Regions from separate parts of the Pseudomonas sp. FA-1 genome, predicted to be linked through region 1. Evidence: riboswitches for the same ligand, from Rfam matches in the RefSeq annotation. Region 1 holds a riboswitch; each other region holds the start of a gene.
The links. A riboswitch is a leader RNA that binds a small molecule or an ion and turns the genes downstream of it on or off. The one in region 1 is predicted to bind cobalamin.

Region 1 (10,559 bases):
GCTGACGGTAGGCCTGGTCGAACAGCTCGGCCAGCAGGCCCTTGGCCTGGGCCAGCGCCTGGTTGCGCCGGGTGGACGCCGAGGCGTCGACGATCACCAGCCACAGCTCCGGCGCCTTGGCCTGGCGCTGTTGCCAGCACAGGTCCTGGCGTTGCCGCGGTCGCCCTTTGAGCAAGGTGGGCAGCCAGGCGACCCGCGCCGAACCACCATTACGGGCCCGGCCCCGGGTCACACCGGCGAGCGCTCCTGCCTGGGGCCTGGCATCCGCCGCCTGTGCAGCGGGCGGGCGGATGCTCAGGGCTTTTTTGCCCAGTTCGGCACCTCGCGCCGGACACCGCTGCCGACCGCCTGCGGTGCCAACGCGCCCCAGTCGCCCTCACCGCCCTGAGGGCCTGCATGGCCACCGCTCGGGGCCGGCGCTGTGGTCGGGGCATCGGCCGTCGGCAGCTCGCGGCGCCGATGGCGCAAGGCGAATTCCGCCACGGCCTGCACGTCGCCCTGCTCGATCGTCTCCCCCCCTCGCCAGGCTGCGTGGGCCCGAGCCGCGCGTAACCAGACCAGGTCGGCACGCAGGCCGTCGACCCCTGCACTGAAGCAGCCTTCGGTGATCCAGGCCAGGGCCTGGTCATCCAGCGGAATCTGCGCCAGGCGCTGACGTGCAGCCTGGCAGCGCTCGCGCAGCTGCGCCTGGGCATCGGCCCACTGCGTGCAGAACGCCTGCGGGTCGCTGTCGAAGGCCAACCGGCGGCGAATGATCTGCTGCCGGGCCTCTGGCGGCGGCAGGCCTTCGAGGGCGACGTTCAGGCCGAAGCGGTCGAGCAGCTGCGGGCGCAGCTCGCCTTCCTCAGGGTTCATGGTGCCGATGAGCACGAAGCGGGCGTCGTGACGGTGCGAGATACCATCGCGCTCGATGCGGTTGGTGCCGCTGGCGGCTACGTCCAGCAGCAGGTCCACCAATGGGTCGGGCAACAGGTTGACCTCATCGACGTAGAGCACGCCGCCATCGGCCTGGGCCAACACGCCGGGAGAAAACTGCGCCTTGCCCTGCCCCAGCGCGACATCCAGGTCCAGGGTGCCGACCAAGCGTTCCTCGGTGGCACCCAGTGGCAGGGTCACGAACGGCGGTGTGTGCCCAGGCGCTTGCAGCAGGTCGGCCAGGCCGCGGGCCAGCGTGCTCTTGGCCATGCCCCGGGGGCCTTCGATCAGCACACCCCCGATCTTGGGGTCGATGGCGGTCAGGCACAGGGCCAGCTTGAGTTCGTCGGCCCCCACTACGGCGGCCAGCGGGAATTGCAAGGGGTCATTCATTTCAGGCTTGTTCCTCGCCATCGAGCAATTGCTCTTCGAGCGCTTGGCGGTAGTCACCCGGCGTCTCCCACAAGCCGCGCTGCTGGGCTTCGAGCAAGCGCTCGGTGAGGTCGCGCAGGGCCTCGGGATTGTGCTGGCGCATGAAGTCACGGGTCGCGGGGTCGAGCACATAGGCATCGGCCAGGGACTGGTAATGGTGGTCGTCGATCAGGTGCGTGGTGGCGTCGAAGGCGAACAGGTTGTCGACCGTCGCCGCCAGCTCGAAAGCACCTTTGTAGCCGTGGCGCTTGGCACCGTCGATCCACTTGGGGTTCAAGGCCCGGGCGCGGATCACCCGGTTCAGTTCTTCCTTGAGGGTCCGGATGCGTGGACGGTCGGCCTGGCTGTGGTCGCCGTGGTAGCTGGCCAGCGTTCTGCCGGCCAGGGTTTCGGAGGCTGCGAGCATGCCGCCCTGGAACTGGTAGTAGTCGTTGGAATCGAGCAGGTCGTGCTCGTGATTGTCCTGGTTGTGCAGCACCGCTTGCACCTGGCCCAGGCGCCGGGCGAACGGGGCTCGGGCCGGGGTGCCTTCGTCAGCGGCGCCATAGGCGTAGCCGCCATGGTTGAGGTAGACCTCGGCCAGGTCGTCGCGGGTCTGCCAGAGCCGACCATCGATGGCGTTCTGCACACCGGCCCCATAGCTGCCGGGCTTGGCGCCGAAGACCCGCCAGCCGGCCTGGCGCGCGGCTTGCTCGGGCTGCAAGCCTTCGGCCAGCAACGCCTCGCGTTCGCGTCGCACGCGGGCGGCCAGGGGGTTGAGATCCTCGGGCTCGTCCAAGGCTGCCACCGCCTGTACCGCGGCGTCGAACAGGCGGATCAGGTTGCCGAAGGCATCGCGGAAAAAGCCCGATACGCGCAGGGTCACGTCGACCCGTGGGCGGTCGAGGAGGCTCAAGGGCAGGATCTCGAAATCGTCGACCCGCTGGCTGCCGGTGGCCCACACCGGGCGCACGCCCATCAAGGCCAAGGCTTGGGCGATGTCGTCGCCCCCGGTGCGCATGGTCGCGGTGCCCCACACCGACAGGCCGAGCTGTCGCAAATGGTCACCATGATCCTGCAGATGGCGCTCGAGAATCAGGTTGGCCGAGGCGAAGCCCAGGCGCCAGGCAGTGGTCGTGGGCAGGTTGCGTACGTCCACGGTATAGAAGTTGCGGCCCGTGGGCAGCACATCCAGGCGCCCACGACTAGGCGCGCCGCTCGGGCCTGCCGGAACGAAGCGCCCGCTCAGGGCCGCCAGCAGGCCGTCGATTTCCGCTGCACCACAGCCATCCAGGGTCGGCGCCAGCGTGTCGACCAACGCCTGGAGTACTGTCGCGACCGGTTGCCAGGCGGGCTCGCCGGGCAATTGCAGGTGCCCCGCCAAGGCCTGCTCGATCAGCACCAGCGCCAGGAGCTCGAGGCGTTCGCGGGTATCGCCGCAGGTGCGCCAGATCGCGTCGTCGAGCGCCTGCAAACGTTGCGGGCGCGGCCCCTGCCACGGTTGGCCGAGGTCACAGTCCAGCGGGTCGAAGCCCAGGGCCATGGCCTTGGCCAGGGCGCGGACAAGGCTGGCGTTGGCGCCTTTGCCATCGCCGCGCTCGACACGCAGCAGCGCCAGCAAGGTGTCGCGGCGCAAACGCCCTTGCGGCGACTGCCCGAACACATGCAGGCCATCGCGGATCTGTGACTCCTTGAGGTCGCACAGGTAGGTATCCAACCGTGGCAGCCACAGTGAAGCATCGTCCAATTGCCCCTCGAGCTGAAGTTCGCGGTCGATATGGTTGGCCTTGAGCAGCTCGAGGATATCGCGCTGCAGTTCGCGGGCCCGACGCGGGTCGAGCAGTTGTGCGTCGTAGTATTCGTCGGCCAGGCGCTCCAGGTGGCGCAGCGGGCCGTAGGTTTCGGCACGGGTCAGCGGCGGCATGAGGTGGTCGATGATCACCGCCTGGGTTCTGCGCTTGGCCTGGGCACCCTCGCCCGGGTCGTTGACGATGAACGGATAGATATTCGGCAGCGGGCCAAGCAATGCGTCCGGCCAGCACTCGGCCGACAACCCGACGCCCTTGCCGGGTAGCCATTCGAGGTTGCCGTGCTTGCCGACATGAATCACGGCGTCGGCGGCATAGCCGTTGCGCAGCCAGAAATGGAACGCCAGGTAGCCATGCGGCGGCACCAGGTCCGGGTCGTGGTAGACCGCGCTGAGGTCCACCTGGTAGCCCCGGGCGGGCTGGATGCCGACAAAGGTCAGGCCATAGCGCAGGCCGGCGATCATCATCCGGCCGCTGCGGAACATCGGGTCCTGCTCCGGCGGCCCCCAACGCTCCAGTACGGCCTGCTGGTTGGCCTGTGGCAGCGAGGCGAAGGCCTGCTGGTAGTCGGCCATGCTCAGGCTCTGGGCACAGGGGCGCTGGTCGAGGTGGTCCAGGTCGTTGGTCACCCCCCCCAGCAATTGGTGGATCAACGCAGTGCCGCTCGGCGGCAGGCCCTCTACCGGGTAGCCCTGCCCCTGCAGGACCTGGAGGATATTCAGCGCGGCGCCTGGGGTATCCAGGCCAACGCCGTTGCCGATGCGCCCGTCGCGGGTCGGGTAGTTGGCCAGCACCAGGGCCACACGCTTCTGCGCGTTGGGCAGGCGCGCCAGCATCACCCAGCGACGTGCCAGTTCGGCGATGAAGTCCATACGCTCGGGATGGGCGCGGTAGCAGACCACGTCCGACTGGCTGCGCTCGCTGCGCCAGGCCAGGTCCTTGAAGCTGACCGGCCGAGTGATGATACGCCCATCCAGCTCCGGCAAGACGATGTGCATAGCCAAGTCACGGGCGCCCAGGCCCTGTTCGCTGGCCTCCCAGGCCGGCTGGTTGTCCTGGGCGCAGATCGCCTGGAGCACCGGGATGTCGCGCCGCAGCGGGCGCAGGTTGGGCTGCTCCGGGCTGGACAGGGCAAAACCGGTGGTATTGATCACCACTTCGGCGCCGGCCTCGTCCAGCCAGGCCTCGACCTGCGCGAGGCAGGCGGCCTCCTTGAGGCTGGCCACGGCGATCGGCAGCGGGTTGAGCCCTGCGGCCTGCAGGCGCTGGCAGAACACATCGACGAACGAGGTGTTGGCCGCCTGCAGGTGCGATCGATAGAACAGCACCGGCGCTACAGGTTGGTCGGGGTGCCATTGGGCGTACCAATCCTGGAGGGTCGCGCTGGGCTTGCCGGGGTGGTACACGCTGGTACGCGGCAAGGGTTGCGGTTCTTCCCAGGCGTAGTCGCGCTCCAGCCACAGGCTGGCCAGGCAGTTGAACAGGTTCAGGGCATTGGCCTTGCCACCCTGGCGCAGGTAATGCCACAGGCGTTCGGCCTGTGCATCGGTCACCGTGCCCAGGCCGGTCAGTTCAGGGTCCGGGCGGTCGTCCCCAGGCACCAGGATCAGCTGGACGCCACGGGCGGCCAAGGCCACCAGCTGTTCGACTCCATAGCGCCAATAGCCGACCCCACCGTGCAACGACACCAGGATCACCTTCGCATGGCGCAGCACCTGGTCCACATAAAGGTCGACCGAGGCGTGGTTCTGCACCTGCATGGGGTTGGCCAGGCGCAGGCTGGGGAAGCCCTCCGGCAACTGCTCGGCGGTTTCGGCGAGCAGCGCCAGGTGCGAGTCGCCGCTGCAGAGAATCACCAGCTCGGCCGGCGTCTGGCCGAGGTCGGCGATGCTGTCGTCCGGCACGAAGCCGCCGGGCTGGGTCCGCAGCAGGTGCATGGGTCAGGCGCCCAGGGCCTGGCGCAGGCGCGCTTCCAGCTGCGCGGCGTCCAGGTCCTGGCCGATCAGCACCAGGCGCGTGATGCGCGGCTCTTCGGCGCGCCAGGCACGGTCGAAGTGCTTGTCGAAGCGGGTGCCGACGCCCTGGATCAGCAAGCGCATGGGCTTGCCGGGGATGGCGGCGAAGCCCTTGGCGCGCAGGATGCCGAACTCCACCACCAGTTGGGTCAGGGCGTCGAGCAGCAGGCTCTCGTCCGCCTCCGGCAGGTCGATGGAAATGGAGTCGAAGGCATCGTGGTCGTGATCGTCGTGGTCATCGCCGTCGTGATGGGCATCATGGTGGGTACGGCGACCGTCGATGTGCGCCTCGGCCTCGGCCCCCACGCCAAGCAGCACCTCAAGCGGCAGGCGGCCGCTGCTGGCCTCGATGACCTTGACCGCCGGCGGCAGCTCCTCCAGCACCTCGGCACGGACCTTGGCCAGGCCTGTAGCATCGATCAGATCAGCCTTGTTGAGCACCACCAGGTCGGCGCTGGCCAGCTGGTCGGCGAACAGCTCGTGCAGAGGCGACTCATGGTCCAGGTTGGGGTCGAGCTTGCGCTGGGCATCCACCTGGTCGGGATAGGCCGCGAAGGTACCGGCGGCCACGGCCGGGCTGTCGACCACGGTGATCACTGCGTCGACGGTGCAGGCGTTGCGGATTTCCGGCCACTGGAAGGCCTGTACCAGTGGCTTGGGCAAGGCCAGGCCGCTGGTTTCGATGAGAATGTGGTCCAGGTCACCGCGGCGTGCCACCAGTTCACGCATGACCGGGAAGAACTCTTCCTGCACGGTGCAGCACAGGCAACCGTTGGCCAGTTCGTAGACACGGCCACTGGCCTCCTCCTCGGTGCAACCGATGCTGCATTGCTTGAGGATTTCGCCATCGATGCCCAGTTCGCCGAACTCGTTGACGATGACCGCGATGCGCCGGCCCTGGGCGTTGTCGAGCATGTGCCGAAGCAGGGTGGTCTTGCCCGAGCCGAGGAAGCCGGTGACGATGGTGACGGGGAGCTTGGCCAGTGTTTTCATGTCGCGATGCCCTTGGCAGGATGGCGCGGGCATGCAGGACGAAAGCCTCGGGCTTGCCAGCCGGGCTCGTTCGCCACCGGATCACCCCGCCCGGTTGAAAGTCGAAAACGTCACGAGGCAGGTCTCCTGGCTTGCACCGTACCGGCCGTGGCCGGTGGAGCGACGCCTTCCCGCGCGGAGCGCAGTGGCTGTGTCGATCCTGTTCAGTGCCTACAGTTGCGGGGGCAGCCGCGGCTTGGACCGCGTTCCCGTCTTAGCTGCGGCCGACGCCGCAGAACCTCGAAGCGGCAAGGCTACGCAGTGGTGGGTAGGCGGTCAACCATCAGCGCAGTATTCCCACCATCTCCATAGAGAACGGATTATGTGGGAGCGGGTTTACCCGCTCCCACAGGAGATGCTCCTACGACACCAATTGACGGAGCATCGGCCGCATGCTTTGCTTGCACCTTGCGTTCAGGTGCCCCCTCGGGGGTGAAACGGGAAACCGGTGCGTCGCAGGCCCCAAGGGGCCGGGCAAGGCCGGTGCTGCCCCCGCAACGGTAAGCGAGTGCGCGTCTTGACCACTGTGCCGTGTCGTATGGCATGGGAAGGTGACGCTGTCCAGGGAGCCTGCCTCCTCCTCGCCAGCCCGGAGACCGGCCTGACGACGAATGAACACCCCGCGGTGGGCGGGTGCTGTCGTGTGCCTTGGGCAAGCTCTGCCCAGGCGTGACGCCCGTGCCCGTCGCCCATAAAAAAGCAGAGGAACGCGTCATGTCCGTCACCAGCGCCAAACACAGCATCGCCACTCCCGTCAGCCTCAGCCAGCGCGTGCTCCTCGCCATCGGCGCCAGCCTGCTGGGCCTGTGCCTGGTCTACTTCGCCGGCTTCTCGCACATCGAGGCCGTGCACAACGCCGCCCACGATACCCGCCACAGCGCCGCCTTCCCTTGCCACTGAGTACGCCTGCATGATCAAGCGCATTGCCCGAACCGCCGGCTTCAGCGGGCTGCTCGCTGCCCTGTTGCTGACCTTGTTGCAGAGTCTCTGGGTCACGCCGCTGATTCTCCAGGCGGAAACCTACGAAAACAACGCCCCGAGCGCCGAGCACCACGCGCATGACGATGGCGTGGCCGCCCACACCCACGACGCCGAAGCCTGGGCCCCTGAAGACGGCTGGCAACGCCTGGTGTCCACGACCGGTGGCAACCTGGTGGTGGCCGTCGGCTTCGCCCTGGTCCTCGCTGCGCTGTACAGCCTTCGCGAGCCCCGCACGTTGAGCACCGGTGCGCTATGGGGGCTGGCCGGCTTTGCGGTGTTCTGCCTGGCGCCGACCCTCGGGCTGCCCCCGGAACTGCCGGGCACTGTCGCGGCCGACCTGGGCCAACGTCAGGCCTGGTGGGCCAGCACGGCGGCTGCCACCGCCGCAGGCCTGGCACTGGCGGTGTTCGCTCGGCACTGGCTGTTCAAGACGCTCGGCGTGGCCTTGCTGGCAATTCCCCATCTGGTCGGTGCCCCGCAACCAACCGTCCATGAGAGCCTGGCCCCCGAGGCCCTGGAGACCCAATTCAAGCTTGCCTCCTGGTTGACCAACGCGGCCTTCTGGCTCGCTCTCGGCCTGCTCAGCGCCTGGCTTTATCGTCGCTCCAGCCAGGCCTGATGACTCGCCCTCCCCTATTGCCGGCGTTCTACGCCGGCTTTGGGTGCCGCAGAGGATGCCCGGCCGACCACCTCGAGCGGCTCCTGCGTGACGCACTGGCTGCCCATGGCCTGCAACTGGCGCAATTGCGCGGCATCGCCAGCATCGACCTCAAGGCCGAAGAAGCCGGGTTGCAGGCACTGGCCAGCCGCCTCGGACTCGCCCTGACGCTGTTTCCGTCCGTACAATTGCACGCCTTCGAACCATTGCTCAGCCATCGCTCGGCCGCCGCATTCAACCACAGTGGCTGCTGGGGGGTCGCCGAAAGTGCAGCCTTGGCGCTGGCCGCACAAAAAAAAGGGACGCCCCGGTTGCTGGTGCCACGCCAGGTAGGCGACCGGGCTACCGTTGCCTTGGCGTGCAGCCGATAATCGCTGCTCCTTATTGCCCTACTGCAAGGACTTCCCATGACGGTCTTCTTCATCGGTGCCGGCCCCGGCGATCCGGAATTGATCACGATCAAGGGCCAGCGCCTGATCCGTCAGTGCCCGGTGATCATCTATGCCGGCTCCCTGGTGCCTGCAGCCGTCCTGCAGGGCCATAATGCCCATACGGTGATCAACAGCGCCGAACTGCACCTCGACCAGATCATCGCAGCCATGCGCAGCGCCCATGAACAAGGCCATGATGTCGCTCGCGTGCACAGTGGCGACCCGAGCCTGTACGGCGCTATAGGCGAGCAGATCCGCCACCTGCGCGAGCTGGGTATCGACTACCAGGTCATCCCAGGCGTCACGGCCACTGCCGCCAGCGCAGCCCTGCTCGGCTGCGAGCTGACCTTGCCGCAAGTGGCGCAGACGGTGATCCTCACCCGCTACGGGGACAGCTCGCCCATGCCCGCGGGCGAGCAACTGGCCGACTTGGCCCGACACCGCAGCACCCTGGCGATCCACCTGGGCGTCAAGCACCTTGAACGTATCGTCGCCGAGCTGTTGCCCCACTACGGCCCGGATTGCCCGGCTGCCGTGGTGCACCGCGCCACCTGGCCGGACCAGGACTGGGTGCGTGGGACCTTGCAGGATATCGTCGCGCTCACGGCAGCCAAAGGCTTCCGGCGCACGGCATTGATCTTGGTCGGGCATGTGCTGGGCGACACCCCATTCGCCGAGTCGGCCTTGTACCGGGCCGGGCACGCTCACCTCTATCGCCCCTTGGGCTGAAGCTCAAGATCATTCCTACAAAAAACATATGAGGTTACACAGATGCTCGAACTGCGCCCCAACTGCGAATGCTGCGACATCGACCTGCCAGGCGACAGCCCGGACGCAAGGATCTGCTCGTTCGAATGCACCTTCTGCCGGGCCTGCGACGAGGAGCATTTCCGGGGACGTTGCCCGAATTGCGGTGGCCAACTGGCCCCTCGGCCACCTCGAGTCGGAACCGCCCTGCTGAACAACCCGGCCTCAGGCCAGCGCGTCATCAAACCCCATAGCCGCTGCACCCGGGCCGGCGGATAGGGACCGCGGGTTGCGATGACTGCCCAGCCTGTACCATTGCCATGCCGCTTGTAGGAATTTTCAACAAACACACTTCGTTTATTCAACATCCCTACGCTTCCCATTACTATGCCCCCCGAATAAACGTATCTTGCGCGCTCCGCGCAGGTCCCAGAGGGTATTCCTGCGGGATTTCAGGAAACGGACCACATTCCTACAGGAGTTATCCAATGACAGCCGTTCTGATGGTTGACGACCATCCAACCGTTCGACTCGCGGTACGCATGTTGCTCGAACGCGAACGTTTTCGCGTCATCGGTGAATCAGGAGACGGTATCGATGCCGTGCAGCAGGCCCGCTCGCTGCGCCCCGACGTGGTGATCCTCGACATCGGCCTACCTGGCCTTGACGGCATGGAAGTGATCAAGCGACTACAATTGCTTGAGCCTGCACCGAAGATCATGGTGCTCACCGGCCAACCTGCCGACCTTTATGTACGTCGCTGCCTGGATGCCGGGATTGCCGCCTTCGTCAACAAGGATGAAGACCTCGACGCCCTGGTGTTCGCCTTGAAGGCGCTGGTCAAGGGTTACTCGACCTTTCCACAGATGTCGGTCAACAGCAGTTCGCTGGAGAGCGAGTGCGAACGCCTAGGGAGCCTTTCAAATCGCGAAATGGAAGTGCTGCGTCGCCTCAGCCGAGGGGAGAACAACAAATTCATCGGCGAATGCATGAACCTCAGCGCCAAGACCATCAGCACCTACCGGGGTCGTATCATGGACAAGCTCAAGACCGAGTCGCTGGTCGAGATGGTTGACCTGGCCAAGCGCAACCAGGTCGCTTGAACGCACTCGGCATGAAAGGTGCGCTGGGCGTTCTTCTATTGGGCCTATGCCTGGTAGCCACCTCGCCAGCGGCAAGCACGGACAGCGAGGCACGCCACTTGCTGGCCCGGTCCCTGAGCGTCGCACCGCCCTTGCCGATGGACCCGGTCGATCGGCAATGGCTGGAGCGGCGCAAGACGCTGGTGCTCGGGAGTTCGAAGCCGGACTACCCACCGTTCGAGATCAACACCAGCCTCACCGATTACGAAGGGATCAGCGCCGACTATGCCGGCCTGATCGCCGCACAGTTGGGTGTGGCGATCGAAGTCCGACGCTTCCCCGATCGCCAGGCAGCCATCGAGGCACTCCACGCAGGCAGCATCGACCTGCTGGGCAGCTCGAACGCGTTCGAGGCCGCCGATGCCCAATTGGTGCTCAGCCAACCTTATGCCGATGACCTGCCAGTGATCGTCAGCCGG
Region 2 (10,559 bases), on a different contig from region 1:
GACGGTCTCGCCATTGCGGGTCAGGTACCAGCACGCCAGCAAGCCTTGTTCGCGCAACGTGGCGGGTACGGCACTGCCGATGACGGACATGATCTGGATAGTGGCCATGGGGACCTCCTGTGTGACATGACGCTACCTTATCGGCAGGCCACGGCCAGGTGAAATCAACGCCCTCGATAGTGGTCATTAGCTTTATCAACTTTCATATCCGGGCCCGGGTGCTCCCAGGCGGTTGCGTCTGCTACGCTGCGCAATCGATTCAGCCCCAGCAAAGGAGCAGGCAATGGCGATTCCACCGAGCAGAGACACCGTGCTGTGCATTTCCCTGGCCGGGCGGCCCGGTACGTTCGGGGTGCGTTTTCACAACCACCTCTATGGGCAGTTGGGCCTGGACTACTACTACAAGGCCATGACCACCCAGGACCTGCCGGCGGCAGTGGCGGGTATCCGTGCGTTGGGCATCCGTGGTTGCGGCATCTCCATGCCCTACAAGGAGGCCTGCATGGCCTTGGTCGATGAGGTCGACCCGTCCGCTGCGGCCATCGACTCGGTCAATACGCTGGTCAATACCCACGGCCATCTGAAGGCCTACAACACCGACTACCTGGCGGTACGCCAGTTGCTGGAGCGGCACCAGGTGGATCCGAACACAGCGTTCGCCCTGCGCGGCAGCGGCGGCATGGCCAAGGCGGTGGCCAGCGCCTTGCGCGATGCGGGCCTGCGTGAAGGGATCATCGTGGCGCGTAACGAGCAGGCCGGCCGGCAACTGGCCGATATGTGCGGGTACCGCTGGCAGGCAGAGTTGGGCGACCTGTGCCCGCCGATGCTGGTGAACGTAACGCCGATCGGCATGGCCGGCGGACCCGAGGCGGATGAGCTGGCCTTTACCGACCATGCCATCGCGGCGGCCGAGCGGGTGTTCGACGTGGTGGCGATGCCGGCGCGCACGCCGCTGATCCGCCGTGCCGAGGCGCTGGGCAAACCGGTGATCACTGGGCTGGAGGTGATCGCCTTGCAGGCGCTGGAACAGTTCGTGCTCTACACCGGCGTGCGGCCGACCGACGAGCAGGTGGCGCAGGCGGTTGCCTATGCGCGGCAGCCCTGAGTTTTTGGGAACACCTGTGGGGGCGGGCTTGTACCCGCCGCTCCCACAAGAGATCGTGTTGCTGCCTCGATGACTGGATCAGAACACCTGGTGATCGCCGTCGAGCTGCTGGTCCACCAACCATCGGCCATGGGCGAGGGCGGCGTGCTGGGCGTTCTCAAGGTCGGACAGGAACGCCATCTTCATCGGCAGTGACAGGCGCCTGCTGGTGTGACCTTCCGGGTCGGTGATCAGGCAACCGGCGGCAAACGGCAGGGGCGACCCTGGGTGGGTCATCACGCTGGCGGTGATGGTGTGGTCGCGGTATTCACAGTGAAGGGTTTGCATCGTCCTTACCTCGCTGTGGCTTGGAACAGGTCTATTCCATATACCACAGCGAGGGGCCGAGGGTTCCCGGCCCGACGAGCGTGCCTTGCCGGCGGGCTCAGAGCTCGGTTGGCTGGATGATCTCCACCCAGTAGCCGTCGGGGTCCTTGATGAAGGCGAGGTGCTTCATGCGGCCGTCGCTCAGGCGCTTCTGGAAGGGCACCTGCAGGGCTTCGAAGCGCTCGCAGGCGGCGCGTACGTCCGGTACCGAAATGCAGATGTGGCCGAAACCGCGCGGGTCGGTGTTGCCATCGTGGTAGGCGAATGCCGGGTCGTTCTCGGTGCCATGGTTATGGGTCAGCTCGAGGATGCCTGGGATCGACTTCATCCACTGGTGGCGTTCGGCGTCATCGGCCGGAATCTGCGCAGGGTCCACCAGGGCCAGGAAGTACAGGCTGAAGGCTGCTTCCGGAAAGTCGCGCTTGTCCACCAGGCTGAAGCCCAGCACGCGGGTGTAGAAGTCCAGGGACTTTTCGATGTCCTTGACCCGCAGCATGGTGTGGTTGAAGACGAAACGGGCGGTGGCGGCGTCCGGCTTGGCGGTAACGCCTGGCAGGGTTTGCAGATCGTGCAGGCTCATGGGTGCTCCAGGAACGAGGCCAGGGACGGGCCCTGGCGGTAAAGACAGGTGGGCCATGATACGGCAGTGAGGCGTGAGCGCAAATGAAAGCGCCCTGCACGAGTGCAGGGCGCTGGAATTAGAGGCCCGCGTGTGCGGGCGCGTGATGGGGTCGCTAGTCCTTTAGCTGGTTCGATACTGCGCGTGTCGATGTGAAAAAAGTGTGAAGTACGCGTTGATGTTTCATGTGCGTACCCAGCTTTCCACCGTCTTGGCGCCGTATTGCTCTTTCCAGGCCTTCAACCCGCGGTGGTTGCCGCCTTTGGTCTCGATCAGCTCGCCGGTGTGCGGGTTTTCGTACACCTTCACCACGCGGGGGCGGCGCTGCTGCTTGGGCGCTGCAGTCGGGGCCCGGGTGGCCGCCTTGGGGTCGAGGATGGCGATGATGTCGCGCAGGCTCTTGTCATAGCTTTTCATCAGGCCGACTAGTTTCTGCTCGAATTCGATTTCGCGTTTTAGGCCGGCATCCTTTTTCATCGCCTCCAGTTGCGCCATTTGTTCCTGGAGAGCTTTTTCGGCAGCACGAAACTCTGCAAGTCTGGACACTGTCATCACTCCTGTAAGTACCGTGGCGGGGCGTGACGAACATACAAAAAAAGCCATAAACGCCGGCCACGAGGATGGGTAAAGCTGTTCGCTGATATCGAGTGTAGTCTTCGAACTCATGAGGGTAAACCGCAAACTTTTTATAAGTAATCACGGAACTTTGCTAGTTTTTCGTGCGGTATTCACAGCGGTTTTCATAGTGCTCTTGAGGCCTACCTAGACCATGGTCCTATGGCTTGGTCTAGAGCGGCTGAGCGATCATCCAGGAAGCTGGCCGGGGTATTTGCCGACGGTCTTGTAGTGCCGGGGCGGCGTGCTGCCCCGGGTCGTTTTCGCTTTGTTCTGGATGTTCCTTTCGCATGTTTGCCCCATTCCCCCTTGCCCCCGGGCGTCGAGTTGCCGGCCTGTTCTTCCTGTGTGCCGGTGCCCAGGCCCAGGCCGCTGGTTTTCTTGAAGACACTACCGCCAAGCTCGAGGCGCGCAATGTCTATTTCAACCGGGATTTCCGTGACGGCCACAGCAGTTCCAGCCAAGGGGCGTCCAAGCGCGAAGAGTGGGCGCAGGGGTTCATCCTGAATGTGCAGTCCGGTTATACCCAGGGCACGGTGGGCTTTGGCGTGGACGCCCTGGGCATGGTCGGCTTCAAGCTCGACTCGAGCCCGGCGGACAGCAACAGCGGCCTGCTGCCGGCGTCCGGCCATGACCCGCGCCGTTCGGTCGACCAGTACGCCAAGCTGGGCGTGGCCGGTAAGGTCAAGGTGTCCCGCACGGTACTGCGCTATGGCTCGATGATGCCGGACATGCCCTTGCTCAAGTACAACGACGGCCGCCTGCTGCCGACGATGTTCCATGGCGCCATGCTCACCTCCGAGGAGGTGAGCGACCTGAAACTCACCCTGGCGCGCCTGAACCAGTACACGGCGCGAGACTCCACCGACCGCCAGGACATTCGCGTGCACTGCAAGAACAAGCGTTACGCCTGCGACACCGAGGCCGATCATTTCGACCTGGCTGGCGTCGACTACCGCTTCAGCGATCGCCTCAGCGGCCAGTACCAGGTGTCGCGCCTGGAGAACATCTACCGTCAGCAGTTCCTGGGCTTGGTGGCTACCCAGCCGCTGGCGCTGGGCAGCGTGTCGGCGGACCTGCGCCTGATCAAGAGCGATGACATCGGCAACGCCCGCGCTGGCGAAATCGACCACCGCGCCTTCAGCGGCATGCTCGGCTACAGCCTGGGCGGGCACAAGATCAGTGCCGGCTGGCAGCGCATGTATGGCGAGAGCGCCATGCCGTACCTCGACGGCAGCAACCCGTACCTGGTCAACTACGCCCAGGTCAACGACTTCGCCGCCGCCCAGGAGCGCTCCTGGCAGGTACGCTATGACTACGACTTCAAGGCCCTCGGCGTGCCCGGCCTGACCTTCTTCACCCGCTACATCAACGGTGACCATATCAAAGTCCCCGGCAGCACCGCTGAAGGCAAGGAATGGGAGCGCGATACCGAGCTCAAGTACCAGGTGCAGGGCGGTACCTTCAAGGACCTGAGCGTGCGCCTGCGCAACTCCACCTACCGCAGCAACTATGAGCGGTGGGCGCGGGACATGGACGAGACGCGGGTCATCGTCAGCTACAACTTCTCGATCCTGTAGGGCGTTTTGCCAAACACCGGCGGCCGGCCGACAATGGGCGCAGGCATCCGCGCGGGCAGGGCGATGAAAAACCTTCTGCTGATTGGCATCGGGCCTGGCGACCCCCGCCAGGTCACCTTCGAGGCCGTGGAGGCGCTGCGGCGCACCACGGTGTTCTTCATCCTGGACAAGGGCCCCGACAAGGACGAGCTGGCGCGCCTGCGCACGATGATCCTGGAGCGCTACGTTCCGGCCGGTGGCTACCGCCTGGTGCAGGTGGCCGACCCCAGGCGTGATGGGCAGGCGGCGGACTATGTCGGTGCGGTGCAGCATTGGCACCGACAGCGAGCGGCCTTGTATGGCCGTCTGCTCGAGGACGAGCTGGGGCCTGGCGATGTCGGCGCGTTCCTGCTCTGGGGGGAGCCTGGGCTGTACGATAGCACCCTGCGCGTGCTGGACTTGGTCCGGGAGCGCGGCTTGGCCCTTGCGCTGGAGGTAATCCCAGGTATCAGCAGCGTGCAGGCCCTGGCTGCCCGACATCAGGTACCGCTGAACCGCATCGGCGAGCCGCTGACCGTGCTGCCGGGCAGGCGCCTGGCCGAGCAGGGTCGGATCGACAATGTGGTGGTGATGCTGGACGGGCAGTGTGCCTTTGCTGACCTGGACGACCCGGCATTGACGATCTACTGGGGGGCGTACCTGGGAACCGAGGATGAGGTCCTGGTCGCCGGGCCGCTGCTGCAGGTCAAGGCGAAGATACTCCAGGTGCGGGAACAGATGCGCCAGCGCAAGGGGTGGATCATGGATACCTACCTGTTGCGGCGTGGGCAGTGATCCGCTGTTTCACCTTCATGCTCCATCGTTGGCACCCGGGAGAGCAGCGTGCGCGGTCCCTGTAGGAGCGGGCTTGTCCCGCGATCAAGGGCAAAGCCCTTGCCACCACCCGCGATGGCAGGTCCGGCCTAATCGCGGGACAAGCCCGTTCCTACAGGGGCGGCGCTGGCTTCGGGCTCAGAAGGTGTAGTCCACCGTGGCGAAATACGACCGGGGCGCGCCCAGCAGCCATAGGTCGCTGGTGTAGAGGTAGGAGGCCGCATACTCGCGGTCGAACAGGTTGTTCACCTGCAGCCCCAGGCGCACAGCCGGCAAGACCTGCCAGCCGATAGTGCCATCGACCACCGTATACCCCGGAACACTACCCTGGTTGGCTGCGCTGTCGTAACGCTGGTCCACGTAACGCAACCCAAGGCCGGCTTCGACATCCTGGCCCAGACCCTTGCTCACCCATAGGTTGGCCGTGCGCCGTGGCACGTTGGCCGGGCGGTTGCCGGCGCGGTCCATGATGCCGGTTGCGGTGTGCTCGAGATAGTCGTCGAACCTTGCGCGTACCACCGAGGCGTTGGCCGAGACCTGCCATTGGTTGGCCAATGCCAGCTCCACGGACGCTTCCAGGCCGTCGGACGTCTGCTGGCCGGCCTGCTGCAGGCCATGGTTCACCGGGTCGGCGACCAGCAGTTTGTGCTTGACGATGTGGTAGGCGGCCAATGTCCATTCGCCCCGGCCATCCCAGAAGCGCTGCTTGAGGCCCAGTTCCGTCTGCCTGGCTTTGGTCAGGTCGTAGCGCTGTTCCGGACGCAAGGTCAGCAGGTCGCCGATGCCGTCTTCGCTGGTGGAGTGCTGGCCATACAGGGACAGGTCCGGCGTGACCGCGAACACCAGGCCGGCACGCCAGTTGCCTCCGCGCAGGCTACGATCGCTACGGGTTTCATTCACCAGGTCGTTGCGCTCCACATGGTTTTGGTCGCGGCGCACACCGGTCACCAGCGACAGGCGCTCGGTCAGCGCGGTGCGGTTTTCCAGGAAGGTGGAGAATGTGTGGGTGACGGACAAGGTCTGCGGGCGTGTCGGCGACAGGCTGTGGAATCGGCCCGGGGCCGGGTTCCACGGATCGAGCGTGTCCACATTGCCGTCATCGAAGGGGGCATTGCTGTCGACGTTGAAGCGGATCTTGTTGTACTCGGCGCCGATCACGGTCTTGCTGGCGCGCCCGAACAGGGTATGGTCGAACGTGAAGCTCTGGCGGTCGCCGAACTGCTCCTGGTTGTGCTTGATCTGCAGGAAGCTGCCACGCTCGAGCACGCCATCGGCCGGGTTCCAGGTGTACGACTCGGCGTTGCGCCAATGCCGTCGGCTCTTGATGTAGTAGAGCTGGTTGCTGGCCGACAGGCTGTCGTGAATGTGCCAGTCGGTGTTCAGGCGCGTCCACTGGTCCCGATAGCGCTGCACGTCGTTGTCGATGTTGTAGTTCTTCTTGCGCAGGCTGCTGCGGTAGTGCCCATCGATCAGTGGGGTGCCGTAGTAGTTGGCCGGTTCGGTGTCGCCGCGTTCGTGGGCGAGGGTGAAACTCAGGTCGTCGCTGGCGTCCAGGCGCAGGGCGGCGCTCAGGGCCAGGCTGCGCGAGTCGGTGCGCTCGACCCAGCCGTTGCCGGCCTGCCGGTTCAGGGTCACCCGGTAGCTCAACCGTTGGCCAAGGCTGCCGCCGCTGTCCAAGGCCAGCTGTTGCCGGTCCCAGGCGCCGTAGCCCAGACGCAGGTGGTTGTGCACCGGCCCGGCGAACGGCTTCTTCGGGATCGCATTGACCACCGCGCCGGTGGCACCTTCGCCGTAGAGCACCGAGGCCGGCCCACGGATCACGTCGATCCGCTCAATCATCCATGGGTCGACCGGGAAGGTCAGGGTGCCTGCGCCACTGTACAGGCGTGAGCCATCGAACAGCGTCATCACCGAGCTTTGGCCTTCGAAACCCCGGGCCGAAAGGCCGGTGTTGCCGTCGCCTGGGCTGCCGGTGAAGGTGATGCCGGGCGAGCGGGTGACGGCGTCCTGGAGCGTGGCGTTGTTACGCCGCTGGATCTGCTCGGCGCTGATGGTGCTGGTGCTGGCCGGCGTTTCCAGCGCGCTCAGGCCCAGGCGCGAGCCGGCCTGGGTCGGGGTGCCCAGGTCGATGGCCTGCGGGTCGAGGGCCTCGGTGATCGCTGTAGAGGGGAGTGTCAGGACCTGGCCGTCGGGCTCATCGGGCCAGGCCGGCAGGGCGACGGCCAGGCAGGCCGCCAGGGTGTGAAGCTTGTAGATACGGGACATGTCGTTCCACGGTTGCAGGAAGGAATGGATCCCGGTGGAAACAACGCATGGAGACCTATCACGCACGCAGGGGCGCACGCGAAACCGGCCTGCGCCCGCCCACCGCGGGGTTGCCAACGAAACTCCAGGCCGGTCTCCGGGCTTGCGAGGGTCATGAACGCCTTCACCTTCCCATGCACAGGCACAGTGGTGTGTCGAAGGGTTCGCTCGCTTACCGTTGCGGGGGCAGCGCCGGACTTGTCCTGTAAAGGACGCACCGGCTTCCCGTTTCACCCTGCGCGCGGCGGCGCAGGACACCTGAAACTGGCGCGCATCTGACCATCGATCGGCGAGGGAGTCAAATGCGCAGGGGGAGGGGTCAGCGACCGCGTCGGCGCGAGACGCGGGCCTCGATGTTCTTGCGCCCGATCAGCAGCGGCGGCTTTTCCACCACCGGCTCATCGGCCAGCCATTTGTACATCACCAGGCAGTCCACCAGCCCCAGCTGGGCATGGCGGTAGGCCTTGGGCAGCCGGCCGACAGTCTCGAAGCCAAGCTTGTGCCACAGCGCCACGGCCACTTCGTTGCTGGCCACCACCGAGTTGAACTGCAGGGCCAGGAAGCCTTCCTGGCGTGCCAGCTTCTGCGAGTGTTCGCACATCAGCCGCGCCACGCCACGACCGCGGGCGGCCTCGGCGACCATGTAGCCACAGTTGCCGACATGGCTGCCGGGGCCTGCTGCGTTGGCCTTGAGGTAGTACGAGCCCAGCAGTTGGCCGTCGGCTTCGGCCACCAGGGTGTGCAGCGGCAGCGAAAGCCACAGGTGGCGGGCTTGCTCGAAGCTGAGGTCGGGGTCGAAGGCGTAGGTCTGGCGGGCCTGGACGATGGCCTGGAAGGTCGGCCAGAAGTGCTCGAAGTCTTCTGGCGTCATGGGGCGGATGTGAATCATTGCAGCTCCGTGGAGTCGGTTGGCCCGGCGCCGCCGCAGGGCGGCGCCGGTACGGTCAATCGTTGGCCTTGCCCACAGCGTCCATGACCCGGGCCGAATACACCAGGGCGGCGCCCGCATTCATCGCCACGGCCACGCCAAGGGCTTCGGCGATTTCCTCGCGGGTGGCACCGTGCTTGACGGCCTGCTGGGAATGGACGGCGATGCACCCATCGCAGCGGGTGGTGACGGCCACCGCCAGGGAGATCAACTCGCGGGTCTTGGCATCGAGGTGGTTGGTCTTGGCCCCGGCACCGCTGGCGGTCATGTAGCCGGTCACGGTGTCGGGGGACAGCTGCTTGAGATCGCCGATGCCGGCCATCAACTGCTTACGGTAGGCGTCCCAGTCCATCATGCTCATCGTCTTCACCTTGTAGGGTTGGCAACAGGAGCTTTCAGGCTAGTCGAAGATTCTACCCTTGCCCGCCTCTCAGGGGCCGCGTCAGATGTAGATGAAGAACAGCACCAGCGCCGCGACCACGGCCCACTTCTCCAGGTAGTAGCGGGTACGGTTGCGTTTCTTCATCGCCTTGCCGCGTTCGCGAATCTTGTAGATGCGGGTGAACAGGCGGTTGATGCCGCCGGTCTTGTCATTGGCATCGTTGGGCGCGGCGGCGGCGGCCATGACGTTGCGGCTGAACCAGCGGTTGAAGGCAGTTGCCCAGCGGTACTTGAGCGGGCGCTCGACATCGCAGAACAGAATGATGCGATTGTGCTCGGTGGTGTTGGCAGCGTAGTGGATGTAGGTCTCGTCGAACACCACCGCCTCGCCGTCGCGCCAGGAATACTTCTGGCCATCGACGTCGATGTAGCAGCCGTCGTCGTTCGGTGTGTCCAGGCCCAGGTGGTAGCGGTAGGAGCCGGCATAGGGGTCACGGTGACGTACCAGTTTGGCGCCCGGCGGCAGGGTGGCGAACATGGCCGCCTTGACCGTACCGATGCCCTGCAGCAGTTCGGTGGTGCGGGGGCACAGCTTCATGGCCGAAGGGTGGCTCTCGCCGTACCACTTCAGGTAGAAGCGCTTCCAGCCGGTCTTGAAGAACGAGTTGAAGCCGACGTCGTCGTAGTTGTCGGATTTCTTGATTTCACCCACGTGCAACAACTGCTGGGCTTCTTCGCGGATCTCCTGCCAGTGATCCTTCAGCGGCTGCAATTCCGGGAACGCCTCCACCGGCAGGTAGGGCTTGGCCGGGTGCCGGGAGAACAGGTACAGGAAGGCATTGACCGGGGCGAGGAAGCTGGAGTGGTCACCCAGCTGGCGGGTCAGTTTATGGCGAACCCGACCGCGCAGGTGAACATAGGCGATCGAGAGGGCGAAGATCAGTACGAGTGCGATTTTCATGGACGGATGCTTGTCGAAATGGCCACGCGTCATGGCTTGAGCCCGCCAGCATAAACAATCATGGAGGCGCTTTGTAGGATTAATCTCAGATTGCCAGGCAGACATTGGTACGAGGCGGTACCCGCCATGAGGGGTGAGGCTCAGGCGTGCCTGTGCGATGATGCAGCCATGCCTACGCAACAGGACCCTTGCCAATGCCAGTGGATGAACGGGAAAAAGGGCAACCGTTCAAGCGGTTGTTCTTCGCCCTGCCGGTGACCGATGCCCAACGCCGGGCCATGGCGCAGTGGCGCCGAGGCCTGGGCCTGCGCAGCGGCAAGCCGGTGCCGGCGGAAAACTTTCACCTGACTTTGCTGTTCCTGGGGGACGTGGACGCGGCCTTGGTGCCTGCGCTGTGCGCAGCCGTCGACAGCCTCAAAGGCCCGGACACGCCGCTGCGCCTGACCCTGGACCGCCTGCAGGTATGGCCACGGGCCAATGTGCTGGTGCTGGAGCCACAGGATACGCCGCCGGCCTTGCGCCGATTGGTCTATGCCCTGGAGCAGGCCGTGCTGCCGCTGGGCATCGCCGGGCAGGGCCGGGAATACCGAGCGCACCTGACCTTGTCCCGGGACTATCGCGCCCAGGTGCCGGAAGCTGCGGTGGCACCGGAGTTCTTCCTCGCCGCCCGGCATTTCACCCTCTATGAGTCACGCAAGGGGCGCTACTGGCCGTTGGCCGAGTGGCCCCTGGCAAATTGACCGTCAGGCCGGCTGCGCCTCGGCGTTGACGAACCGCTGTGCACCAAGGCACGGGCAGGTAATGCTTGAAGTGTTCGCCGTAGCTACTTTGGTGGCTGTGAGGTCGAG
Region 3 (10,559 bases), on a different contig from region 1:
GGCATCGCGTGAAACAGCGTCAGCAGATCGTGAGCATCACGCTTTTGTTTGGGTGGAATCTTGCCGATTGACTGCAGGTGCTGGTGGGCCGTTTTGAGAGCTTCGACGTCGAGCTTGTAGGTTTCGCCAGAAGTACCTTGGTGCTGATCTGGCAAGGAAATAAAGCTTTTCAGCAGGATTTCCATACCGATCGCCGCATTGACCATGGCGACATGTGGGAGGTTTTGGGCGTGTAGAAGCTCAGCGGCCTTGAGGTAGTTATGGGCGCTTTCAAGCATCCAGCCTGGAAAATGAGTCATTGAGTGGTAATCCTCGATGGTCAATGACGCCGAAGGTAGCTCACCAGGTGAACTACCCTCCCTTTATCCTATGACTCCAAGGAATAACTACACTAAATATTCATTTAGTCGAGTTATGAGTCTGGCCACCTCTGGAACCTTGAATTCCCTATATTTTCTTCGAGCTGCTCACCCGCCACGAACGCTGTGGCAGGTAAGCCGTGTCCGTCAAGCCTGGCGCAACTCACTCGGGTCAATCGGCAATCGGCGAAGGCGTTTGCCTGTGGCGGCAAATATTGCATTGGTGACCGCAGGTGCAATCAGGACAGTGGAGACTTCACCCAGGCCACCGGGCGCGTCCTCGCTCTTGATGATGTGTACATCGAAATGCGGCGTCTCGTTGATGCGCAAGATCCGATACGTATCGAAATTGCCTTGTTCGACCCGCCCGTCCTTGAAGGTAATGTCTCCGAACAACGCCGCCGTCAGCCCGAAGATGGTGCCTCCTTGCATTTGCGCCACTACGCTGTCCGGGTTTATCGCAATGCCGCAATCCACCACACTGGTGATCCGTTTCACCTTGACCTCCCCCGAGGGCTGGACACTGACTTCAGCCACTTGGGCGGCATAAGTACCAAAACAATAAGTAAGGGCCAACCCGCGCCCTTCCCTATTGCCCATTGGCGTGCCCCAGCCCGATTTGTCGCGCAGCGTCTCAAGCACCTTGAGCAACCGCGGATGTTTTTCAAGCAACGGGTAGCGATACTCAAACGGGTCAGTCTTGGCGATATGTGCCAGCTCATCCAAGAAACTTTCCACCATGAAACCGTTTTGGGTATGGCCCACACCACGCCAAAATGCGGGGTAAATCCCTTCAGGAGGTTCGTGGCGTACGTAATAGGCACTGATATTGGGAAATGCGTACGGACCGGAAGGGTCGCGTACCGCATCTCGATCGATGCCGTCCTTGAAGGCGGCAGGCAACCAACGCGCCAAGATGGAGCCGCCGGTTACTTTGTGGACCCACGCGACGGGACGGCCCTGCTCGTCGAGCGCGGCGCTCAGGTGGTTGTAATGGTACGGCCGCAGCGAACTGTGCCGCGTATCTTCCTCCCGTGAATAGATGACCTTGACGGGATAATCCACTTGCTTGGCGATCTTTACGGCATGGGCTACAAAATCGACTTCCAGGCGTCGGCCAAAGCCACCTCCCAGCAATTGGTTATGTACCTCCACCTTATCCTCGGGCAGCCCAGTGAGCTCTGCAGCAATCGCCTTTGCACGCGCCGGTACCTGGCTACCGACCCAGAGTTCGCAACCATCCTTACGCACATGTACCGTGCAATTCACCGGTTCCATACAGGCATGGGCCAGGAATGGAACCTGGTAAACCGCATCTACCTTCCGGGTGGCGGTCTTGAGCACCCCTTCTGCATCACCCTCCTTGCGGGATTGCCGACCGGGTTGCATCGACGCTTTTTTTATCGCCTCAAGCATTTGTTCGCTCGACACCGATGCGTTCTGGCCGCCGTCCCATTGGATCTGCAATGTAGCCAACCCTTTGCGCGCGGCCCCCATGTGATCTGCGACCACCGCTACCGAATTATCGGTTTTTATGACCTGCCGAACGCCCTTGATGGCCATGGCCGGGCCTGGCTCGACCGCTTTCAGCGTGCCTCCAACAACAGGGCAAATCGTGATTGCAGCGACTTTCATGCCTTCCGGCCGAACGTCGATGCCGAACACTGCCTTGCCCGTAACCTTATCCTGCCCGTCGGTCCGTTTGGCGGGAGTACCAATGAGCTTGAATTCACTGGATGGTTTGAGAGCCAATGTATCTGGAATGGGCAGTTTCGCAGCTGCACCGGCGACCTCTCCATAGCCAAGCTTCCGGCCACTGGCCGGATGAAACACCGATCCGTTTTCTGCTTTGCAGCTGTCCGCAGCCACCCCCCACTGATTGGCCGCTGCGCTGATCAATAACATACGAGCTGCCGCTCCCGCTTCACGTAGCGGCTTCCAGTTCGCAGGCACCGATGTCGATCCTCCCGTCACCTGGAAGCCCAGTGCCGGGTTGGCGTAGCGCGTGTCGTCCGCCGGGGCATGTTCGACAATGATCTGGTCGAGCCCTACTTCCAGTTCCTCCGCTATGAGCGCTGGCATTGACGTGTAAGTGGCCTGCCCCATCTCCACCGGCTGAATGACAAATACAACCTTGCCGCTGGGCTCGATCCGAATATAGGCATTGGGAGTGAAGTTCGAATCCTGGCCTTGCGACGAACCCGCAAATCCAGGTAGCGAGATACCGATCAACAACCCGCCGCCGAGTGCAGCACTGGCTCGGAGGAAACCGCGACGGCTGACCCCTTCAGGAGAAGATGAGGGCATCAGGTTCTGGATGCTCATGATTTGGCCTCCATGTTGCTAGGCCGAGATTTGCTTGCAGCCGTCTTTATTGCCTCTCGAATGCGTACATAAGTGCCGCAACGGCAGATATTGCCTGCCATGGAGGCATCGATATCGGCATCGCTGGGGTTCGCATTGCTGGCGAGCAATGACGTTGCGGCCATGATCTGCCCTGATTGGCAGTAGCCGCATTGAACGACCTCGTGTTCGAGCCATGCTTGCTGCACACGACGGCCTACATCGGTATCACCTACTGCTTCTATCGTCGTGATGCTCGCCCCCGCCAGACTGCCGACAGGCGTAACGCATGAGCGAATGGCGACACCATTCATATGCACGGTACAGGCGCCACACAATGCCATTGCGCAACCGAACTTGGTCCCCGTCATACCAAGTACGTCTCTGAGTACCCACAGCAATGGTGTGTCGTCATCAACGTCGACCTGATGTTCGGTTCCATTGATCCTTAGCGTTTGAGTCATCGAATCGCCCTCATGTGGCACACGGGTATTCGCGCCTGAGTGGCTTCGACACAGGCGTGCGGAACAATACATGAGCTTAGGTCGAGATCGCGCTTATGGAAGGCAGCGCAAAAGGATAAAAACCGACGACCCGATCGATGTTTAATCACGCAAGCCAACCCTGCAATTTGCACCGCTTGCACGATACTTGTTGCCTGGACACCGCCCCAGAAAGGAGCCAGGATGAACCGCAACGAGCTGCGCCGTATCGACTTGAACCTGCTGGTGGTCTTCGAAACGTTGATGTTCGAAAGAAACCTCACCCGCGCTGCAGAAAAACTATTTCTTGGTCAACCGGCGGTGAGTGCCGCACTGGCCCGCCTGCGCGATCTCTTTGACGACCCATTATTGGTCCGAAACGGCAGAAGCTTCGAACCGACCTTGCGTGCCTTGGCGATTCTGCGGGAGCTGCAGCCCGCGATGGATACTATCTCCAGCGCCGTGAGCCGGGCCCGGGACTTCGACCCGGCCACCAACCGCGATACGTTCCGCATCGGCCTCTCCGATGATGCCGAATTCGGCCTGTTCCCCCACCTACTGAAACACATCCGTGAGCAAGCGCCGAATGTGGTCATCGTGGTCCGGCGGGTGAATTTTCTTTTGATGTCCGGAATGCTGGCTTCGGGCGAAATTTCTGTCGGAGTCAGCTACACCACGGAACTCCCCGCCAATGCCAAGCGTCGCAAGCTACGCGACATGGCAGTCAAAGTGTTGCGTGGCGATGATTGCAGTGAGCCCCTGAGCCTGGATGATTTCAGTGAGCGTCCCCATGCCTTGGTATCGTTCTCAGGTGATCTGTGCGGCAATATCGACAATGACCTGGCCCGTGTTGGCCGCACTCGACGCGTGGTGCTGGCAGTTCCTCAGTTCAGTGGCTTACGGTCGATCCTGGCGGGCACCCAGCTACTGGCCTGCGTTCCGGACTACGCGGCGGCAGCGCTGATCGACGGCAGTCAACTGCGCGCCGAGGATGCGCCCTTCCCTATCGCCACATCAGAACTGTCCATGGTCTGGGGCGAAGTCACGGACAACGACCCCGCCGAGCGCTGGCTACGCGCCAAAATCATCGAGCACATGGGGCAACCTGCGTCTAGCACTTGATGTCACACGACGGGGCGGCCTCGGTGAGGTAAATCGACAAATCAGTCATCGGCGGTATGGCGGGAATTTCGAAATACATCTGCACCAGCCAACCGCGGTGATAGGTCCCATGGTTGACTACATGCAGCAACATGCCGCCAGCGGTCATGGTTCCCTGGTTGCCAGAGACGAATGCGAAGTCGATTGAGCGCTTCAATGAAGCCTCCGTCTGCCCGGTGCCCCAGTCGACAAACCAGTCGTCCACCTCCTGTTGAGCGCCCCACAACTCATCGAGTTGCGGGTAAGGCATGGCCTGGCGTGACGAAAACCCATGCAGCCGTCCTTCAAGATGGGCCTGCCAGATGCGGTCTACCACATAGATGTGATTGAGCGTGGCGATCATGGTTTTCATCGGTCCAGCGCGTTGCCGGGTCAGCTCCTCGGGTGCCAGGGAGGCCAGGCTGGCGAAAAGCAGCTGGTCAGCCCAGCGTTTGTAGCGGGTCAGCAGTTGGGTGGTGGGCAGGTTTATCACGGCAAACCTCCTGGCGAGCAACGACGTCTTTCCCGGAGCGGCGGTGTACGCTGCAAACGTCTATTGGGTATAGATCACTACGCCGATCCAGTCGACGACGCTGTACTGGCCCGCGCTCCCGCTAGCGATGTTCCCGTACGAACTCGATGAAGGCTTTCAATGCCGCTGGCACCTGCCGCCGGCTTGGGTAATACAGGTGCAGTCCCGGATAGTAGTGGCACCAATCGCCCAAAACCTGCTGCAGATCGCCTCGCTCCAGATGTTCCTTGACCATGTCCTCGAACACATAGGCCAGGCCGATGCCTTGTAAGGCAGGCGCCAGCATCAAGCTCACATCACCCAGTATCAGCGGGCCTCGGACATCGACCTCCAGTTGGACACCTCCCCGCTCGAACTCCCATCGGTAAAGCGCGCCACTGGGAAAACGGTGCCCGATACAAGGTAGTTTTTTCAGGTCTTGTGGGTGTTGCGGGGTGAAATGGCGTTCGAAGAACGCGGGCGAGCCGACCACCACCGAGCGCAGATAAGGGCCAATGGGCAATGAGACCATATCGGCTTGTAACCGCTCACCCAGGCGTACACCAGCATCAAAGCCGGTGCCCACCATGTCCACTAACGCGTCGTCACTGACGATTTCCAGGTGTACATCCGGGTATGCATCGAGAAAAGGCTGGGCCAGTGGAAGCAGTGCAAGCTCCGCGGCTGCGCGCCCAGCGGTAATGCGCAGGTTGCCAGACGGTTTGTCACGAAAATTATTGAGGTCTTCCAGGGCGTCGGCGATGTCGCGAAAGGCCGGTTGCAGCCTTTGGTAAAGACGCTCCCCTGCGTCGGTAAGTGCCACACTGCGCGTGGTGCGGTTGAACAAGCGAACATCCAGGCGGGTTTCCAGAGCTCGCAGCGCATGGCTCAAGGCCGAGGGCGTAAGGCCGAGCTCGACCGCTGCACGACTGAAATTCAGGTGCCGGGCAATGCACAGGAAAAGCGACAGGTCGGCGGTGCTGGTCGGTTTCATTGATGAAAACCACTCAAAGGCCCATGTGATATTCATGGGATTATCACAGGAATCAAGAGATTTTAAAGTTCAATCAACTCATCGAGAAGGCCCGCATGGTGCAGGGTCGGATACAGGAGGAGTTGATATGCGTACTTGGCTCATTACTGGCGCTTCCCGTGGTTTCGGCACCCTGATCGCCCAACAGGCCCTGGCGGCTGGCGATGCAGTCATTGCAACGGCACGTAAACCAGAAGACATCGAGGCCCGACTCGGTCAGCATCCGAACCTGCTGGCGGTGCGCCTGGATGTGACCCGCGAGGAGGAAGCCCACGCAGCGGTCGCTGCCGGCATCAAGCATTTCGGGCAAATCGACGTGCTGGTCAACAATGCCGGGTTCGGCGTGCTCGGCGCGGTCGAAGAAACCAGCGCCAGCGAAACCGAGCGGCTGTTCGCCACCAACGTCTTCGGCGTGCTCAACGTCACCCGTGCGGTATTGCCCCATATGCGCCGTCAACGCAGCGGCCATGTCATCAACATCTCATCGCTGGGTGGCTACCAAGCCTATATGGGCTGGGGCGTTTATGGCTCGACCAAGTTCGCCGTCGAAGGCATCAGTGAAGCGATGCATCAGGAGTTGGCCCCATTGGGGATCAAGGTAACCGTGGTCGAGCCAGGTTTTTTCCGCACCGATTTCCTCGATGAGCAATCGTTGGTGAAAACAGCTTTGGAGCTGCCCGATTATGCCGCCACCGTCGGCGTCATGCGCAATCATGCCGAAGCAGCCAACCACGCTCAGCCCGGCAACCCTGCGAAACTGGCCGAGGCTTTGATGGTGCTGGCGAGTGTAGCCAATCCACCGCTGCGTCTGGCCCTGGGCAGCGACGCCGTGGCGCGCGTCGAGGCCAAGAACCGCGCAGTCGAACATGAACTGGAGCAGTGGCGGACACTGTCTCTTTCCACCGACTTCGTCTCGTAAGCTGCCGCGCGCCAAACCTGAACCGGGTGCGCCGGTTCAGGTTTTGGCTGCCTGCGACGCCAGAACGACCGCCCTGCAAGTTGACTCCCCTTCGCATAAATGCTCAGATGCGCCCCAGTTTCAGGTGTCCCCTGCCGCCGTGCCGGGGATTAAACGGGAAGCCGGTGCCTCGCCTTGTGCGATCAGTCCGGCGCTGCCCCCGCAACGGTAAGCGAGCGATGCATTCGATACGCCACTGTGCCACCGGCATGGGAAGGTGAATGCCTCACGCCTCTCGCAAGCCCGGAGACCGGCCTGTCACCTCGTTTGGCAACTCCCGCGGTGGGCGGGCGCGGGCCGGTCTTGGGGCAGCAGCCTGCCCGCGATTCCCTTGCGCGCCGTCATCGTCGGGTTACATTCATTCCCGGTACGGTTGCTCGTCATGTCTGCCCCTACCCTGCGTCTCGAAGGTTTGCACTGGGCGCCATCGCCTGGTGGCCGGCGGCTGCTCGACGGCATTGACCTGGAGGTACGCCCCGGTGAATGCGTCGGCCTGATCGGCCCCAACGGCAGCGGCAAGACCAGCCTGCTGCGCTGCGCCTATCGCTTCACACGGCCTGATGACGGGCGCGTGCTGCTCGAAAACGAGGACATCTGGCAGCGCCCGGCGCGCTGGGTGGCACAACGCGTCGCGGTGATGCTCCAAGAGTTTCCCGAGGATTTCGGCCTGAGCGTACGCGATGTGGTCGCCATGGGCCGCACGCCGCACCAGGGATGGTTCGACAGCGACGATGACGATGCGCTGGTGGACGCCAGCCTGCATCGCCTGGGCCTGCAAGCGCGCGGCGATCATGGTTTTACCCCGTTGTCCGGCGGCGAGAAGCAGCGCGTGCTGTTGGCTCGCGCGCTGGTCCAGCAACCGCGCCTGTTGATCCTCGACGAACCCACCAACCACCTGGACCCCCGCTACCAGCTGGCCTTGCTGGAGCACTTGCGCGCCACCGGCCTGAGCCTGCTCGCCAGTTTCCACGATTTGAACCTGGCTGCGGCCTTCTGTGACCGGCTGTATGTCATCGAGGCCGGTCGCATTGTTGCCCACGGCCCCCCGGCCGAGGTACTGACCGAACAGTGCCTGGCCGAAGTCTTCGGCGTACGGGCACTGGTCGACCGTCACCCCGTGGCCTTTCACCCACGCATCACCTGGATCAGCCCCGCATGAAGCGAAGCCTCACCTGCCTGGCCCTGCTGGCCGCCCTGCCCTTCGTCGCCTGGGCAGGCGACTACCCCGTGACCGTGCGCAGCTGCGAGCGTGATGTCACCTTCAGCCAGCCGCCCCAGCGGGCGGTGAGCCACGACAGCAACCTGACCGGCATGCTGCTGGCCCTGGGGTTGCGCGAGCGTATGGTTGGCTTCACCGGCATCAGTGGCTGGAAGACCCTTGACCCTACCATGACGGGTGCCCTGGACGGCCTGCCGGAACTCGCCCCGCGCTACCCATCGGTGGAAACCCTGCTCGATGCGAACGTCGACTTCCTCTTTGCCGGCTGGGGCTACGGCATGTACGTGGGCGGCCCGGTCACGCCACAGGCCCTGGCACCGTTCGGCATCCCGGTGTACGAGCTCAGCGAGTCCTGCTCGCGGGTCATGCCCCAACACCGCGCCAGCCTCGATGACCTGTACCGGGACCTGGACAACCTGGGGCGCATCTTCGACGTTCGCCAGCAGGCCCAGGCCCTGATCGCCACCCTGCGCCAGCGCGTGGCGCGCGTGCAGGCGCAGGTCGCCGCTGAGCCCCAGGCTCCCCGTGTATTCCTCTATGACAGCGGCGAAGACCGCCCCACCACCTCCGGCCGCCTCGGCATGCCCCAAGCGCTGATCGAGGCGGCCGGCGGTGACAATGTAATGGCCGATGTCAACGCCAGCTGGACCGAAGTGAACTGGGAAAGCGTGGTGGAGCGCGACCCGCAGGTGATCGTGATCGTCGACTACGGCCCGACCTCCTGGCAACAGAAGCGCGATTTCCTGCTCGCGCACCCGGCCCTAGGCGAAGTGACGGCCATCCGCGAACGACGTTTCGTGGTGCTCTCCTATATTCAAGTCACCCCATCGGTGGACAACGCCAGCGCCATCGAGCAGTTGGCAGCGGCGCTGCATCCCCGCCTGTTCGCAGGCACGCTGCAGTGATGCCGGTACGTGATCGTCGCGCCTACCGGTTGTTGCTCGTCGCGCTGCTGATGGCAATGCTGTGCTCGTGTCTGGTGTCTCTGGGGTTCGGTGCTGCCCAGGTACCCCTGGCCGATGTGCTGGGCATCGTGCTGCAACAGGCAGGCCTGGTCGACCCAGGAGGATGGAGCCGGGGCCAGGCACAGATCGTCTGGCAGATCCGCGCGCCGCGGGTGCTGCTCGGTGCGCTGGTGGGTGCAGGCCTGGCCTTGGTCGGTGGTGCATTGCAGGCCGTGACCCGCAACCCGCTGGCAGACCCGCATCTGCTCGGGGTCAGTTCCGGTGCGGTGCTGGGCGCGGTCCTGGTGGTGCTGTTCCTGGGCGCCTTCGCCGGCCCGTTCAGCCTGCCGCTGGCGGCGTTCATCGGCGCGCTCGCCAGCATGCTGCTGGTATTGGCGGTGGCCAGCCGACGCGGGCGCCTGGACAGCGACCGGCTGCTGCTCGCTGGGGTGGCCGTGTCCTTCGTGATCATGGCCCTGGCCAACCTGCTGCTCTACACCGGCGACCCACATGCGGCCAGCTCGGTGATGTTCTGGATGCTGGGCGGCCTGGGCCTGGCGCAGTGGTCGCTGCTGTGGCTGCCGGCACTGTGCGTGCTGGCGGGCTTTGCCTTGCTGATGAGCCTGGCGCGGGCCCTCAATGGTTTGATGAGCGGCGAACAGACAGCCGTCAGCCTGGGCTTCGAGCCCCGTCGGGTAAGAGCCCATGTGTTCGTGGGGTGTGCGCTGCTCACAGGCGTGCTGGTGTCATTGTCCGGGGCCATCGGCTTTGTCGGCCTGATGCTGCCCCATGTCGCCCGCCGGCTGGTAGGCGCCGAACATCGACGGCTGCTCCCGGCCTGTGCCTTGCTCGGGGCGCTGTTCATGGTCTGGGTGGACATCGGCGCACGTACGTTGATCGCGCCCCAGGACCTGCCCATCGGCATCGCCACCGCCGCCATCGGCGGCATGTTCTTCATCCTGATGCTGCGCCGCAAGCCCTGACGTGTCTACAGGCCTTGTGCCCGACGCTCGCGTACCTGGCGCTTGAGCACCCGCAAAGGCGGTGCATAGAAGAACCCGAACGACACGCTGCCCTTGCGCCCGGGCAGCGCGTGGTGCAGCCGATGGGCCCGATACAGGCGTCGCAGGTAGCGGTTCACCGGCTTCGGCGCCCGGGGCCAGTGGCGGTGGAAGAAGCCATCGTGGGCCAGTACATACAGCACGCCGTAGCCCGCCACGCCAGCGCCGACCCATTGCAGCGGCGCATACCCGGCCTTGCCCAGGGCGACCAGGCCCGAGGCGATCAGGGCGAGTGCCACCAGGTACAGGTCGTTGGTCTCCAGCATGCCCAGGTGGGGCTCATGGTGCGAGCGATGCAGCCACCAGCCCCAGCCATGCATGACGTACTTGTGGGCCAGCGTGCCGACGCCTTCCATGGCCACCAGCGTGCCGAACAGGATGGCGAGATTGAACAGCATGTAACGGTCCGAGGTTGTAACGAAGGGCGCAAGGTTAACACCGCCTGGGCGCGCTTCAGAGGCCTTTTTCATGAAAGTCCGGTCGCCGAACATCCAGTTTCATGAAGGAAA

Region 2: linked by a shared signal. The riboswitch ahead of AC1MHZ_RS22360 (TonB-dependent receptor) and the one ahead of cobW (cobalamin biosynthesis protein CobW) in region 1 are both predicted to bind cobalamin.
Region 3: linked by a shared signal. The riboswitch ahead of AC1MHZ_RS16740 (ABC transporter ATP-binding protein) and the one ahead of cobW (cobalamin biosynthesis protein CobW) in region 1 are both predicted to bind cobalamin.

Annotation. Positions count from the first base shown of each region.
Region 1 covers NZ_JBWXTH010000013.1:19,400-29,958, reverse strand. The annotation lists gene AC1MHZ_RS20790 (vWA domain-containing protein) at 1-232, opposite strand, end outside; gene AC1MHZ_RS20785 (magnesium chelatase ATPase subunit I) at 295-1,308, opposite strand; gene cobN (cobaltochelatase subunit CobN) at 1,310-5,071, opposite strand; gene cobW (cobalamin biosynthesis protein CobW) at 5,075-6,142, opposite strand; cobalamin riboswitch at 6,242-6,439, opposite strand; cobalamin riboswitch at 6,581-6,800, shown strand; gene AC1MHZ_RS20770 (CbtB domain-containing protein) at 6,896-7,081, shown strand; gene AC1MHZ_RS20765 (CbtA family protein) at 7,092-7,781, shown strand; gene AC1MHZ_RS20760 (cobalamin biosynthesis protein) at 7,799-8,191, shown strand; gene cobM (precorrin-4 C(11)-methyltransferase) at 8,228-8,980, shown strand; gene AC1MHZ_RS20750 (DUF1272 domain-containing protein) at 9,023-9,277, shown strand; gene AC1MHZ_RS20745 (response regulator transcription factor) at 9,487-10,101, shown strand; gene AC1MHZ_RS20740 (transporter substrate-binding domain-containing protein) at 10,113-10,559, shown strand, end outside.
Region 2 covers NZ_JBWXTH010000016.1:52,829-63,387, forward strand. The annotation lists gene AC1MHZ_RS22325 (hypothetical protein) at 1-108, opposite strand, end outside; gene AC1MHZ_RS22330 (shikimate 5-dehydrogenase) at 284-1,105, shown strand; gene AC1MHZ_RS22335 (hypothetical protein) at 1,184-1,432, opposite strand; gene gloA (lactoylglutathione lyase) at 1,530-2,051, opposite strand; gene AC1MHZ_RS22345 (histone-like nucleoid-structuring protein, MvaT/MvaU family) at 2,274-2,636, opposite strand; gene AC1MHZ_RS22350 (OprD family porin) at 2,996-4,285, shown strand; gene cobF (precorrin-6A synthase (deacetylating)) at 4,349-5,098, shown strand; gene AC1MHZ_RS22360 (TonB-dependent receptor) at 5,276-7,402, opposite strand; cobalamin riboswitch at 7,513-7,718, opposite strand; gene AC1MHZ_RS22365 (GNAT family N-acetyltransferase) at 7,761-8,330, opposite strand; gene AC1MHZ_RS22370 (carboxymuconolactone decarboxylase family protein) at 8,386-8,730, opposite strand; gene lpxO (lipid A hydroxylase LpxO) at 8,812-9,711, opposite strand; gene thpR (RNA 2',3'-cyclic phosphodiesterase) at 9,906-10,451, shown strand.
Region 3 covers NZ_JBWXTH010000009.1:41,817-52,375, reverse strand. The annotation lists gene AC1MHZ_RS16775 (hypothetical protein) at 1-299, opposite strand, end outside; gene AC1MHZ_RS16770 (xanthine dehydrogenase family protein molybdopterin-binding subunit) at 507-2,684, opposite strand; gene AC1MHZ_RS16765 ((2Fe-2S)-binding protein) at 2,681-3,166, opposite strand; gene AC1MHZ_RS16760 (LysR family transcriptional regulator) at 3,389-4,306, shown strand; gene AC1MHZ_RS16755 (DinB family protein) at 4,296-4,817, opposite strand; gene AC1MHZ_RS16750 (LysR family transcriptional regulator) at 4,939-5,829, opposite strand; gene AC1MHZ_RS16745 (oxidoreductase) at 5,957-6,787, shown strand; cobalamin riboswitch at 6,893-7,099, shown strand; gene AC1MHZ_RS16740 (ABC transporter ATP-binding protein) at 7,209-7,985, shown strand; gene AC1MHZ_RS16735 (ABC transporter substrate-binding protein) at 7,982-8,950, shown strand; gene AC1MHZ_RS16730 (FecCD family ABC transporter permease) at 8,950-9,972, shown strand; gene AC1MHZ_RS16725 (sterol desaturase family protein) at 9,978-10,448, opposite strand.